One region of the Bacillus sp. KNSH39 genome, then DNA from elsewhere that is predicted to be linked to it. Evidence: riboswitches for the same ligand, from Rfam matches in the RefSeq annotation. Region 1 holds a riboswitch; each other region holds the start of a gene.
The links. A riboswitch is a leader RNA that binds a small molecule or an ion and turns the genes downstream of it on or off. The one in region 1 is predicted to bind magnesium.

Region 2: it holds a riboswitch for magnesium, as region 1 does, so the genes downstream of both, ACUL40_RS04405 (FtsW/RodA/SpoVE family cell cycle protein) here and ACUL40_RS00090 (P-type ATPase) in region 1, are expected to answer to the same signal.
Region 3: it holds a riboswitch for magnesium, as region 1 does, so the genes downstream of both, mgtA (magnesium-translocating P-type ATPase) here and ACUL40_RS00090 (P-type ATPase) in region 1, are expected to answer to the same signal.

Annotation. Positions count from the first base shown of each region.
Region 1 covers NZ_JBQXYO010000001.1:12,138-17,291, reverse strand. Annotated here, with positions in the region: gene ACUL40_RS00095 (5'-3' exonuclease) at 117-983, opposite strand; gene ACUL40_RS00090 (P-type ATPase) at 1,116-1,841, opposite strand; M-box (ykoK) riboswitch at 2,177-2,342, opposite strand; gene ACUL40_RS00085 (DUF350 domain-containing protein) at 2,547-2,933, opposite strand; gene ACUL40_RS00080 (glutathionylspermidine synthase family protein) at 2,926-4,164, opposite strand; gene ACUL40_RS00075 (hypothetical protein) at 4,168-4,479, opposite strand; gene ACUL40_RS00070 (hypothetical protein) at 4,563-5,012, shown strand; RNA gene ssrS (6S RNA) at 5,067-5,154, opposite strand, start outside.
Region 2 covers NZ_JBQXYO010000001.1:888,013-893,166, forward strand. Annotated here, with positions in the region: gene ACUL40_RS04390 (DUF1904 family protein) at 1-73, opposite strand, end outside; gene ACUL40_RS04395 (class I SAM-dependent methyltransferase) at 803-1,540, shown strand; gene ACUL40_RS04400 (serine hydrolase domain-containing protein) at 1,899-2,936, shown strand; gene ACUL40_RS04405 (FtsW/RodA/SpoVE family cell cycle protein) at 3,165-4,292, opposite strand; M-box (ykoK) riboswitch at 4,478-4,654, opposite strand.
Region 3 covers NZ_JBQXYO010000001.1:2,551,831-2,556,984, forward strand. Annotated here, with positions in the region: gene rnz (ribonuclease Z) at 353-1,276, opposite strand; gene ACUL40_RS12910 (DUF3932 family protein) at 1,466-1,717, shown strand; gene ACUL40_RS12915 (hypothetical protein) at 1,752-2,291, opposite strand; M-box (ykoK) riboswitch at 2,460-2,627, shown strand; gene mgtA (magnesium-translocating P-type ATPase) at 2,959-5,154, shown strand, end outside.

The DNA of each region.
Region 1 (5,154 bases):
ATATTTAAAATTGAGTTCGACATAATTTTATTTACTATCATACTGTTTACAAAAACAAAAAGAAGGTGTCACCAAGTCAAAGTTCGACTTATGCAACATCCCTCTTTCCAAACTATTTATAGCATATTTATTAATATTTCAGGTCTTCCCCAATTCATTTCTTCACAAACAAATCTAAGTTTTTCTTCATCCATTGTGTGTAATCCCTCTTCTAGTAAACATGAAATTGGAACTTCACAGTGAATTTGTGCTAATTGCAACGAAATATTTAAGTTCTCTAAATCACTTTCAATCTTCGTACGCTGCGCTTTTGTTAATGATTCTACATTTTCTAGTACAGCGGATACTGTTCCGTGCTCTTGAATAAGCTTATACGCTGTTTTTTCACCGATACCTTTTACACCTGGATAATTATCACTTGTATCTCCCATGAAAGCTTTTGCATGGACGATTTGCCACGGCTCTACACCTTTTTCTTCCATGATTCTCTCCGGTGTGTAATATTCGTAATTTCCAATTCCTTTACGCAGAAGCATAACTGTAACGTTCTTATCAACAAGTTGAAGTAAATCTGTATCACCAGTTAAAATATAAACTTCAGCTTCATTGCAGTATTGTTTTGCAAGCGTACCGATACAATCGTCCGCTTCGTAGCCTTTCATACCGATAACTGGAATGGATAATTTCGCAGTCATTTCTTGCACTAAATCAAATTGAGGAATTAATTCTTCTGGTGGCGCTGCACGATTTGCTTTATAATTCGAGAACGATTCTGTTCTAAATGTCGTACTTCCCATATCCCAGCATGTAACGATATGTGTTGGTTCGATCGCTTGCGTAGCTGTTAACAAGTGTTTCATATAACCATGAATCCCGTTCGTAGGGGTTCCATCTTGTCGTTTCATAAATTGTCCGTAGACACTTGTTGCGTAAAAAGCACGAAATAATAGTGCCATACCATCAACTAATAATACTTTTTTCATAATTCCTCTCCTATTAAAAAAATAATAACCTCACGTTATCACGTAAGGTTATATAAATAGATTACCATTCTACGTTTTTGCTCAACTTTGTCTATTATACATTGTTTTTGTATATTTAGCACCATTAACACATTAAGACGTTCTACTACAACAAGTATGCAATATGCCTGAATACGTATTTTTTCCAGTAGAAACAACGATAGCTTTTGCATTTCCACTAACGATATGCGAACCTTTAAAACATACATTTTCAAGCTCAAGTGGATTATAATCTTTCATCCGTTTTAATGGAATAAATCGTTTACGTTCAAGGTGATAGCAGCTCTCAAACTTCTCTATATTCGCTTCGTTTCCCGTTAACACAGACTCATTCACTAATAAATCATCTGCATAAATAATACGTACATCAGCTGGCACAGCATCTCCAGCCGAAAGAAAAATCATATCTCCAGGTACAAGTTCTTGCACTGGTATCTCCATCATTTTCAGTTCACTATTTAGCCCTGTACTACTAGAACATTCTACTCTAGATACAGTAATCGTTTCACGTTGTAATTCATCACACACACGTTGTTTTGAAAAACCTGGAATCATGCCACCAAGCTTCATCATGACTTCTGCGAGAAGTGCTCTTTTTGAAGTTAGTTCATTTCGGCCATATACTTGAATACGTTTTTGTGCCTCTTTCATTGATAGTCCGTCTCTTGTTGTTTTAAAATATGCAAATACAGATTTGACATCTCTTGTTGCAATTTCAATTAATAAATCTTTATTTTTTTGGAGCATTGTTTGTTCTTTTATTGATTTTTTACTTAGTTTATATGACGTGTTACCCACAGTTTTGTTTGCATATAACATATTATCGTCTCCTCCTTTACAACATAGGAAGAAACGCTTTGTTTCTCAATTTATCCACTTTACTGTGAAAGTTTCTCGCGTTTTATAAACGCTACATTGTGATAAATATAGAGGGAGGAACAAATCGTTTCCTGCCTACATCATATATTTTTGATTTGAAGTATATGGGTAACGGAACCGAGTCAGAATTTGACATGCTCCTCACCTCCTCGTTTAATTTTATAGTTTATACTATGAAATTACTCATAGCTTGGTAACAAAAAAGACCCCTACCCTTAAGAGAGTAGCGGCCATTACATACACAAATAAACGATTTCTAATATAATTAGAAATCTACGGACCTCTCCCTCACCGAGTTTTAGCACTGTATAGCATAGGTACATTACCAGCTACGTTAAGAAAAACCTTAATTCGATCATTCCTGTTGACCCATTGGCGTCTCTCGACATTTTTGGGCAGTAGCATTTCTCTATACAGGAGCCTCACCTAACAGAGACTTATTTTCATTACATTGAAAATGTTACTCTTATTTAAAATAGATGTCAACCGTAGCCTACAATTTTTTCAAAAGGTATGGCAAACTAACGTATATAAAGTGTAACTTTAATCAGTGGGGGTTTTGTTCATCCCCCACTGATTATTAGCCCTCACCAATCGGGCTTTTACGGAATAAAATAAAAAACTTTACGTTTAAACGTAAAGTTTTTAATAAGTTATACAACCAGCAATTACAATCCCAATTGAAATTGATAAAAACATAAGAAAAAGACCGACTGCTTGATTATCTTCTTCGAGACTTTTGTTTATATTAAAGCGTGGTGTAAGCCACTCAGCTAAATAAAAGACGATAATTTGAGCCAAAATCCCAACTGCTCCCCACGAAATCATATCAAGAAGTGAAATTGAATTAGCTGCTGTCGAATATAAAACAACAGCTAACCCAAGTAATCGTCCTCCAAGCACATAGCTTACCGCCTTATTTCCTTGAGCCATTAACTTAAATTCCTTTACTTTCGTTGTCACTTCCATCAAGAACAGACCTATACATAAAAGGCCGAGTGTTACTACTAAATATAATAAAAAATTAATCATTTTTTCCCCTCCTTTTTATACCTACCGGTAAATAGTACGATTCATTTCCTGTAATCTTTTCTCCCGCACGAATACCGATACTACTCGCTTTTCCAGCAATTAAAAACGAACCAAACACATATGACAGTTTCTCGATCCCTTTTTCGGTTTCCAAGGATACGACTGGCAGTTCGATATACTTTTGAAATATCGGCAGTGACGCTTTATATGTTTGGTGTGCATTTTGAAGCATAATATTTTCGTCTTTATCGCGAATCGTAATTGTATCTCCTTCTCTCCCAAATGAAGGTTTTTGAACGAAAGAACCTTTTCCTAAAAATAAATCTGGTTCTAAATATGTAGGTAACATATATTCTTTAATCCACTGTTGTTCCTCATTTGTATAAAAGGCCTCTTCTTCTGCTAACCCCCAAATAAGACACTGAATTGATTTTGGCTGAAGTAAAAATGCTGACAAAGGATTTATTATAAAAAGCTTTCCGGCTTTTACAAGTTGTAACAGTTCCACACCTACCAAATCTCCTGTTTCAGGATCTTGATCCTCAATTAAATCTTCTATCGGATATGTTTGGCGATATAAAACATCAATCTTCGCCCCATCTTTATCGACTAGAGCATCCTTTGTAATTCTAAGTTCTGACATTGGCACTACTTTATTTTCAACATGGCATAGCTGACTTAAATACATAGTGGTATTCCAATCCTCGATATGTTCATGATGTGCTGTAAAAACAACATTTGGATTATCTAATCCCTTTGTCGCTTCCATTACTGCTTTCGTTACACCAGAAGATAGCAATCGTTCTTGATCCGAGTTTGGATCATCATAGCCTAGATTTCCACATACTTTCCCATTCATTTGAAAACATTCCACAATAAAAGTTGGTGTATCACTATTAAACTCAAGCATTTTGATTTTGTTATCCTCTGTTACAGCAAAATCAAATCGCGAAATTACAGATTCAGGATAGAGCCCTTTCATTCTAATGAAAGATAAACTCGCGGATGGAAAGCCAAGATCTAGAAGCTGTTCGTCACTTAAATTACGCAGCAGTCTAGCAGTCTTAAAAAATATTTTCCCCATTCGTTCAGTCGCTAAGTGTAATTGGTCCAAAGTCTGATTTGTTATAGAAAAAACATGAAACAAACTATACTCACATTCATATAAATCCGACCAAAAATCCGGATATTTCAAATAAAATTCTTTTCGATCCCTTATGTATTGCGACATATTTTAGCCCCCAAATCCTCCCTTTGAACCGCTTCCAATTCCACCTTTAAATTCAGCAGACGATTGATACGATTTAAACGCCGATGAATTTTTAAAAGTGGATTTATTTTGATAGTATCGCCCACCATAGAAATAATGCCCACGATAACCTGAACTACTATCATCACACTGCCATACCCCAAGTTCATCATCCCAATCCCAATCAGAACAACTATTATCATTTGGTTTTGGGGGAAGATCTTGTGCGCAACCAAATAAAGTGCCAGTCATTAAAGACGTTACGACACCACCTACTAGCCATTTCGTTTTTGTCACCTTCGCACTCCCCTTTTTAAATTCTATTCCTATTATATAGGATGGCATGATAAAGTAGAAGAAAAAGGAAGAAGAGGGATTAAATGCGCTTAGAATATCGACTTAATGATGAAACGAAAGGGTATCCTGCTTTATGGAACTACGCCAATATTTCTAATTCTGAAATTATCGCACGCATGACTTGTGAATATTTTATTAAAGAGAAAAATACTTATGTTGTTACTGCAACTTCGGTTGATCCAGACGGAACAGCAGTTATTTATATTCAAAAAGAAGTTTTCGCAAATGACCCTTCAGACCCTACATACTCCTACATCGGTTTTGAAATTAGAGAACTAAGTGAAACGAGTTCAAACATAGTAGATAGTCAAGATGTATGGAACTATGAAGAAATTTTACCATCTCTTCATTCAGATATTATATATATTCAGCGAGACGGCATGTCTATGGAGTTCTCCTTAGATTCAAGAGAGATTGATGAAGACAGAAAGTGCTACATTTATTACGGAAACTTCACAGGTGAATCAAGATAATATTGATATATCTATGCAACAAAAAAACCTTACGTATAAAACGTAAGGTTTTTATATAGCCCCACATATGCCGTTCTCTCTAGATGTCCATAAACCTGCTCTCACAGGTGGATGCTCTCACAAATGTTTGTAACTTCCTTCT
Region 2 (5,154 bases), 880 kb from region 1:
GCTCTTCTACTAATGGCTTACTTAAGTGTTTTAATTGTTCAGTAGTAATTCCACGAAACACAACATGCGGCATGTGAATCCCTCCGTTAGATAGCTTTATATTTGCTCACATCATAGCACAATTTATTTTGCTACACTAGAATCTATTGATACATTTCAATGACATTCTTAAGAATGATCATATGTTATTGAAGCAATACAAGTATTGTAACTATTTAAAACATATGAGTGCTCGGTAATTGGGTAAATAAAAAATGCCTTATCATTCTCCCTGTAAGGAGGCATGAGGGGGCCTCTATTAGAAAAGGGATGGTGCGCTTATATATTTTAAAAAGAAAAGACACCCTAAAGTGCCTTCCTCCGACTTGATAACCACTTTAATTTTAATAACATTGGATTCCCATCCGAATATTATTTTACCACGTTAAGTAATGTTAGTCATTGAGAAAGTCAAATACGTAGTGTTCATATATAGTGACCCCTAGGATCAAACAAGATTTAATACAGTTTTTTTGTTGATCCAAAAACAAACGATAAACCTAAAACCGCGCTAGAATAGAAATGTATGAAAAAATGCATAGGTCCATAGAACGAAAAAAGGAGGTTTCCTTGAGAGAGTAGGGTTCCTCTTTTTCCTTGCTACTTATAATGAGACGTTATATCAACCTAACATGTATAGGATATACACTGTTCCTTATTCAACTAAATGGCAGGTTAGTTGAATTGTATTTTGGTCAATATGGGAATTTTCGGATGCCCTCTAGAATATAAAAAATATAGATTGTATTATAGGGGGTATATAATGAAACAAAACATTTATGATAATCCGTTTTTCTTTAAAAAGTATAAGTCATTACGTGAAGCTGGATTTACCTTTAATGATTTTGTTGAACAGCCAGCAATTAAATCTATAATTGCTAATCTTACAGATAAGTCTGTATTAGATTTGGGATGTGGAACTGGTCACTTTTCTATGTACTGTGTAGAAAATGGTGCCTCGAAAGTTATGGGAGTGGACATCTCAAGAAATATGATTGAACAAGCTGAAATGTATAACAAAAATGAAAAAATAGATTATATGTGTGTACCAATAGAAGAACTTAATTTGCCAAATCAAAAATTCGACTTAATAACAAGTTCTTTAGTTATACATTACATAGAAGATTACTCACATCTAATTAAGAAAATAAGTGGTCTGTTAAAAAATGATGGTGAATTTATCTTTTCAACAGAACATCCAATAGTAACAGCTCGAAAGGAAATGAATAATTGGTTTAAGGATAATAATGGAAATAGATTACATTGGGCATTAGATAATTACCAAGAAGAAGGAAAAAGGGAGGAACATTGGTGGATAGATGGTGTTGTTAAATATCATAGAACAATTTCAACATTAATTAATACTCTAATAGACAACGATCTTGTAATAGAGAAAATTATTGAGCCAGAGTCAACTCCAACAGGATTAGAAAAAATGCCAGAATTAATAAATGAAAAACGGAGACCATCTTCTATTATCATTAAATCAAGAAAATATTAAGGTTGAACCCCCGTTGATTAACTACTGGCTTTATTTTTAAAAAAAGAGTAAAAATTTTTTCTAATTTTAAAAATAAGATTGTGAAGAAATACACTTAAACTAACGGGTGCTTTAAGTGAGCAAGAAATTAAAAACTTTTAACTTCAGCTTTCGAAAATTATGTAAATAAGTTGTCCATATGGACAGCTTATTGTGTTTTTAGCTTAGCGTGGGTTTTTTTCGAAATGCTGGCGGTACCCCATCGTCATCAAGCTAAAATTTTATAGTACCCTCAGAACAAGATTTTTTTCTAATTTGTAACTGAAAAAGATAACAGGATAATATACTAATCATTTAATGGGAAGGGGATGTGATTGAGGTGAATAATGCATATAATGAAAAGACGCATACATCGATTAAACAATTATTAAAAAAGTTTTCACCAAAAGCTCCTGGCTTTGCATATATTGCTAGTTTTGATAGCGGAGTAACTTATAAAGGTGCGGTTGCCTTAGCTACTATAGAGGGAAATATACCTATAACTACTAAAAATATTTTTAATATTGCCTCGGTTTCTAAACAATTTACTGCGTTTTCTATATTACTCTTAGAACAAGAGGGAAAATTGAGTTTAGATGATTCAATTGTAAGGTTCGTTCCTTCTATAGGAGCATATGCTGAACCTGTAACATTGAGACACCTAATTCATCACACTGGTGGACTAGTTGATTATATGGAATTGGCTGTATCAGCAAATATTAAATTTACAGATACATTAACTGTGGAAGAATCGTTAGAGCACCTTAAAAATCATCAAATTGCAAGGTTCCCAGCTGGCACAAAATTTGAGTATAGCAATACAGGATATTTTTTATTATCACAAGTGGTAGAGAAGGTAAGTGGCAAGTCTCTACGTCAATTTACAAAGGAGCGTATTTTTGATCCTTTACATATGAGAGACACAACAATTGTAGATTGCTACCCAACAACTATACCAATTATTAGTGGGTATTCGAAGAATGAGCAAGGAAAATATAAAATCTATGAAAGCCCTTGGGAACATACAGGTGATGGGGCAGTTCATACAAATGTTGAAGATCTTGTAAGATGGGGAGAAAATTTAACTACAGGCACTGTTGGTGGAAAAGAACTTGTTAAAAGAATGAGCGAAATAGGTCCGAAAATTTCTCCAACTGGGGAGACGATTATTGACAATGAAGATTATGCTTTTGGGCTAAGGCTTGCAGAAGGTTTTAACTGTCGATACTTGGAACATTCAGGTAGCTGGGCAGGTTATCGTTCACACTTCATGCGGTTTCCAAAAGAATATTTGACTGTTGTAGTACTAAGTAACTATGATGGATTTGACTCTAAAAAATGTGCTAATGAAATAGCAGAAATTGTTTTAGAAAAGTAAAAAATAGGGCGTAGAAGACAGTATCTAGATTTGGTTAACCTCACGTTGTTTTAGGTGTAATTGATTTTGAGAACGGAAGGCAAGCATATATTTATGCCTGCCTTTTTTCGTATTAAAACGAAGATAAATATTAATATTTATACAGTTAAAAAAATAATTAGAAATTTTTTGAATATAGATTAATTAATGAGGTCGAATTTTAAAATTTTTAAATTAATATATAAAAAATTATATATTATGATTATCAAACTCAATTTTATTAAAAATTGAAATGTTAATTAATATTCCTATTGCTATTAAATTGACCATTAAAGAACTTCCACCAAAACTTACAAATGGAAATGGGGTACCTGTAAGAGGAAATAGTCCTGTAATACCACCTAAATTTACAACAGATTGCATACCGATCATACATCCTATACCAATTGCTATAAAACTGCCAAATGGATCTACACATAATTGTGCAATTTTTAAGGAGCGAAGTACTATAGTCAAAACTCCAGCCAATATAATAAATACACCAATAAATCCTAGTTCTTCAGAAACTATTGCCATTATAAAATCTGTATGTGGTTCCGGAAGATAACCTGTTTTTTGTATGCTATTTCCAAATCCACGACCAGTGATTCCTCCGGAGCCAATGGCAATAAAAGAATTTATAAGCTGGTATCCATTTCCTTGCGCATCAAGAAATGGATTGAAAATCGTAGTAATACGTTTCTTTTGAACTTCTGACAAACTATTTTGAATCAAGAAATATAAAATAGGTAACCACAAAATAGAACTGATGATAATTCTTTTGATTAGTAGATTTATATTTATTCCTGAGCAAAGAAATATGCTAAAACCTATACCTAATATTAAAAGTGCAGATCCTAAATTTGGTTGTTTAAAGATAAGAAAAAAAATTGTAGCTAAAAAGAATAAAAGTTTTCCGATACCTCTCCAGTTATTTTTAGCTTGTTTTTGTCTTAATGCAAAAAAGCGGGCTGTTACAAGTATTGTTCCTAATTTAAGAAATTCAGCTGGCTGTATTCCAAAGATCCATGATTGGGCATTATTTACCACTTTTCCTTTCCATAAAACCATAATCAATAAAAAAATCCCTCCAACCATAATACAGATTGAGACTATTCGTTTTTTCCATATTTCATATGGGAGTAAAGCACAAACTATTAACCCAATTGTTCCTAAAAGTAGCTTTGTTAATTGAGAATCAACAAAATGTCTACTGTTATAACCGTAATGTTGAACAGCAACAATGGAGCTTGCACTATACATCATGATAATACCTAAAGTACATGTTATGAATAGAGGAAGGAGCAATAGATAATCGAGTTTTAATATTTTTTTCATTTTAATATCCTCCTGATTTAAAACAATACATAATATTACATTTGCTAATGAATAGAATATTGTTCTCGTCAATTACTAAATATGACTTTTGTTTAGAAAGATTCTATCACTTACTCCCTGTTTTTTACGCAAAAATCCCCCTAGTATGTAACTAGAGGGATTCAAAATGGCATGACTAAATAAGGCTTTTCTCCCCCTAGTAGAGCTTTGGCACTATACAACGTAAAGTAATGAAAATTCATTACTTAGCTATCTTAAGAAGAGCCTTAATCCGACAATTCCTGTTCTACCCATTGGCGTCTTTCGACATTTTTGGGCAATAGCCTGTGTTTGCATAGGAGCCTCACCTAACAGGTTAAGCAACATAAATTTTATGTATTTGTTTCGTGTAGCAAGCATAAATATATTTTTTTTGCTTGTCAAGCAACCGTATTTCTAATTTTATCTGTTTTATTGCTTTATAGTCCTTTGAGAAATGATATGAGAAAATGTATGTAATCATTCTGTATAAGTACATATTTTTGACTTTAGTGTATAGTTTGATTGAGTAGTTTAACCATATAAATTTGATAAACCGTAAAGAAGATTTTAATCATAAAAGAAGATTTGTTAAGAATATTCTTTTAATATACAGAATGACTAATTATTCATCCTCTGTTATAAAGTTGGAATTTGATTGAAAACAATAAGTTTCATATGTTTCATAACGTTTCTTCGAATTAAATCTATTTAAATTCTATGTTTTTTAAGGAGAATTTTAAATTTATAATAAAATATAATTTCATTTTCTATAAAAGATTTTTTATGAATGGATTTGAAAGTCAGTTGACAAATATTAAATTCTGGTTTAAATTTTGAAGTA
Region 3 (5,154 bases), 2.5 Mb from region 1:
TCATGATTTAGTCAACTTCACTTGTTACGATAATGACTAAAATACATGCGACTTATCATAAATTATAATCTGCCCTCATTATAGCTTGTTTTTTATAAAACGCTTACTTTTGTTGAATTTTAAAAGTTCTGAATAACAGTCCATTTCTGCTATTTGTATCACTTGTATGTCATCTGACTTATATAACAGTTTTTCTAAATAATCATTATTTCGTATTTTTATCGTATATATTCAAACCATTCTAATTTTCTGTACCATCCAAGTATAAGTATAAAATAATAACAGTTTTATTTTTAAATTTTTTTAGACATAAAAAAATGGTAACCCGCCGTTACCATTTTTTACAAAATTATTATTTTTCTACTGGGAATGATTTCAAATCTGTCGCTATTTCTGTATTAGAAAACAACTCTCTAGCCTCTTTCAATAATTCCTTATATGTATCTCCTTGATAACGAGAACTAATGTGAGTTAATATTAGTCGCTTCGCATTTGCCTGAAGTGCAATGCTCGCAGCTTGCTTAGATGTAGAATGAAAATAATCATACGCTTGTTGCTCATCTTCTGCTGCGAAAGTCGCTTCATGGACAAGTACATCTGCATCTTGCGCAAGCTCCCTACTCGCTTCGCAATATCGCGTATCACCTAAGATAGTAATAATTCTTCCTTTTTGAGGTGGGCCGATAAACTCATTTCCATTTAATATCGTGCCATCCTCTAATTCAACTACTTCACCATCTTTTAAACGTTTAAAGATTGGACCTGGTTTCACACCCATCTCAAGCAACTTATCAACTAAAAGAGCACCTTGTATATCTTTCTCTACAATACGATATCCAAAGCATTCTATACCGTGTGACAATCTTTTCGTTTCTACATAAAATTCATTATCTTCAAATACGGTACCTTCTTCTGTTATCTCCACAACTTCAAGTGGATATTTCACATGTGTCGTACTTACCGATAATGCCACTTCAATAAATTGTTTAATTCCTTTCGGTCCATACACCGTTAAAGGCGTAGTTCCTCCTTGAAATGAACGGCTACCTAATAAACCAGGCAATCCAAAAATATGATCGCCATGTAAATGCGTAATAAATATTTTTTCAATGCGGCGCGGACGTACAGATGTATGTAATATTTGATGTTGCGTGGCCTCGCCACAATCAAATAACCAAGTTTGTCCTCGTTCTTCTAACAATTGTAAAGCAATTGCTGAAACGTTCCTTCCTTTTGAAGGAACACCTGCACCAGTTCCTAAAAATACAAATTCCACTTTCTTTCCTCCAGCTCTAAATATACTCTATCTCTCATCTTACGGAATGTTATTTCAAATGGCAAATTGAATTTACATAACCAATCATCTAGACAACTATATAACACGAACATTATACTTAAAAAATTTAGCAATCGTTCGTGTTTTGTGTTAAAATGATTATACTACATTTTAAGGGAGCGTTTTATTATGAAAGAAGTATTTCGTTTACAAACTGATTTTTCATCTTCATTTGATCGCTGGGTAAGTTCTTTCGTGTCTGATCACCCAGCACAATTAGAATGGACAACTTTAAAGGAATTAATCCATGAATATACAACATCACATACAAATGATACGTTACCAGCATATATTTCTTCAGCTTTAACATATTACGCCCAACGCGTTTCAACTACAAACAGTTCAGAGATTGTTATTTTTGAAAACCCTACAATCTCGTAATCTATAATAAAAAAGCACTGGTTACAGTGCTTTTTTATTTATACTTATTTAGCAAATGATTATATTCCGTCCAAAAGTCGGTATACATACTTCGCTCAAACTCATTTGAAATTATCTTTTCACTTGATTTATTAAATAATTCTTTTGCTTGTAGTGCAAAAGAAACAATTTGTTTTCTATATTCATTTTCATTTACTTCTATATGAAGCCCTTCATAGTATATAGCCTTTTGATCAGTAGAAATAACTTTGACAAAATCCTTTAAAACCACATTTTCACCTATATGGTTTATAGTCCAATGAATTGAAATTGGGCATCCTAACATGAGCATAGTGCCACATCCGTGCAAAATAAGCCCCTCTTCATTTTCAATATCACAAATATATTCTTTATCTAAAGTTCGTAACAGAGCTAAAGCTGATTCACTTATTCCCCATTCCTCATCCATACCTGTTTGTGTAATAATCGTTCCATCCACATTTAAATAAATTTCCCCGTGAGAACATAAATCTTCCTGCTCATTAAACAACCACTTTTGATTCTCAATATTTATAATAAAATTTTGTGGTCCCATTACAAATTCCCCTTTTATAAAAATATTTATTTTTCATATTATTTATAATCAATATCATACATTTCATCCCACATATCTATTATAAATCCGTTTAATATTTTAAAAACACAGATAAAAAAGATATTGACACTACAATTTTACAGTGCTAACATTCAACATGTAATTGAATATGGTCTCTGTTAGGTGAGGCTCCTGTATAGAGAAACGCTGCTGCCCAAAAATGTCGAGAGACGCCAATGGGTCAACAGGAAAGGTCGGAATGAAGGCCTTTTTTAATGTAGCTGGTTTCAGTACCTATGCTATACAGTGCTAAAACTCAACGAGGGAGAGGTGCATGTATTTTGTCATACACAAAAACTGTTTTTATTTATGTCTACTAACAGTCTTTGTTGTGGACTCTTTTAACTGCGAATTCAGACCTTTACTCGTTTTGAGTAAAGGTCTTTTTACGTCTATATGCACCTTACTATGAAACAAACATAGCATATTCAGAAACTACTAAATTGTACGGAGGTGAGGAACAGTTGGCAATTGATGATTCGGCCCAGATACCCATACGTTTTACATTCATATTTCATCATGTAGGTAGGAAAGAAACTGTTCCTCACCATTTCAAATAGTTAGGTAACAGATTGTTTCCTCCTTCATGACAGAGGAGGAACTACCGATGTTTAATTTACAAAGACAAGAAACAAAGCATGCTTATGAGCAAGATAGCATGAAAACAAATAACGAATTATTAGTGGAGGTTGCAACACAAGATGTAAGCTCTGCGTTAAAACTTTTAGAAACAACACAAGATGGATTATCTAAACAAGAAGCGTCTCGTAGACTTTCTTTATATGGTCCGAACGAAATAGCTCATAATAAAATGGCACCGTGGTACATTCAATTTCTGTCGGCATTTAAAAATCCATTTATTTTCGTTTTATTAGCTCTTGGAGCACTCTCCTTTTTCACGGATGATATGCAAGGAACAATTGTCGTATCTGCAATGGTACTACTTAGTGCAACAATTCGGTTTTCCCAAGAATTTCGTTCTCAAAAAGCTGCCGATAATTTAAAAGCTATGGTTCGAACAACTGCAAGCGTATTTAGAATAAATGGATTTGTACATGAAACAAAAAATGTAACGAATTTAAATCGAAATTACACAACAGAAATTCCAATTGAGGAACTTGTACCTGGCGATATCATTTCCCTTTCAGCCGGTGATATCATTCCAGCTGATGTGCGTATTGTATCCGCTAAAGATTTATTTGTTAATCAATCTTCTTTAACAGGGGAAGCACTTCCTGTAGAAAAATACGAACACTGCTACCATACAGAAAATAAGCATATCTTACCGACAAACATGAAAAAAAATTACAATCCACTCGATATGGAAAACCTTTGTTTCATGGGAACAAATATTGTAAGTGGTAGCGCAAAAGCTGTTGTCATCTCAACAAGTACCGATACGTATTTCGGCTCTTTAGCCAATAAGGTAATTGGAAAGCGTGTAGAAACAAACTTTGATAAAGGTGTAAACAAAGTAAGCTGGCTCTTAATTACATTCATGCTTATTATGGCACCTATTGTCCTTCTCATTAATGGATTCACAAAAGGTGATTGGCAAGAAGCTTTCTTCTTCGCTATTGCCGTCGCTGTTGGCCTTACACCTGAAATGTTACCAATGATTGTAACTGCTAATTTAGCTAAAGGTGCCGTTAAAATGTCTAAACAAAAAGTAATTGTAAAACAGCTAAATTCTATTCAAAACTTAGGTGCTATGAACATTCTTTGTACAGATAAAACCGGAACTTTAACAGAAGATAACGTTGTCCTTGTTCGTCACTTAGATCCCAAGGGAAATGAATGCAATCGCGTCTTGCAATTTGCCTATTTAAATAGTTTCTATCAAACTGGATTGAAAAATTTAATAGATAAAGCTGTTATTAAGCATACAGAGGAAAACAATACATTTAATCCATCAGCTTTTCAAAAGCTAGATGAAATTCCATTCGATTTCGCCCGCCGGCGTATGTCAGTCATCGTAAAGGATATTTCAGGTGAACATACAATGGTTTGTAAAGGTGCCGTAGAAGAAATTTTATCAATTTGTAACTACACTGAAGTGGATGAAAAAATCGTTCCACTCACCCAGAAAATACGTTCAAATGTCAAAAAAATAAGTGAGACACTAAATAGTGAAGGTATGCGGGTTATTGCTGTGGCTTATAAAAAAGATAGAAGAATAAATGATACAGAGTACGCAGTAAAAGACGAAACTGATATGATTCTCGCTGGATATATCGGCTTTTTAGATCCACCGAAACCATCTGCAGCAGCTGCAATTCAAGCATTACAAAAACATGGTGTACAAGTGAAAATTTTAACTGGCGATAACGAAATTGTTACAAGAAAGGTTTGTAAAGAAGTTGGATTAGATATCTGCGAACCAATCCTCGGTTACGAGATTGATTCTTTACCAGATAAAGCATTAGCAAGACTTGCCGAAGAAACGACTGTATTTGCGAAGCTTAATCCCATGCAAAAATCTCGTATTATACACGCATTACAAGGAAATGGACACACTGTAGGTTACATGGGAGACGGCATTAACGATGCTGTAGCATTACGTGAAGCTGATGTCGGAATATCTGTTGATACTGCTACTGATATTGCGAAAGAAGCTTCCGATATTATTCTACTCGAAAAAAGTTTAACTATATTAGAAGCAGGGATTTTAGAAGGACGTACTACATTCGGAAATATTTTAAAATATATTAAGATGACAGCTAGCTCTAACTTCGGTAATGTGTTTAGCGTGTTAGTAGCAAGTGCTTTCATTCCTTTTTTACCGATGCTTGCCATTCATCTT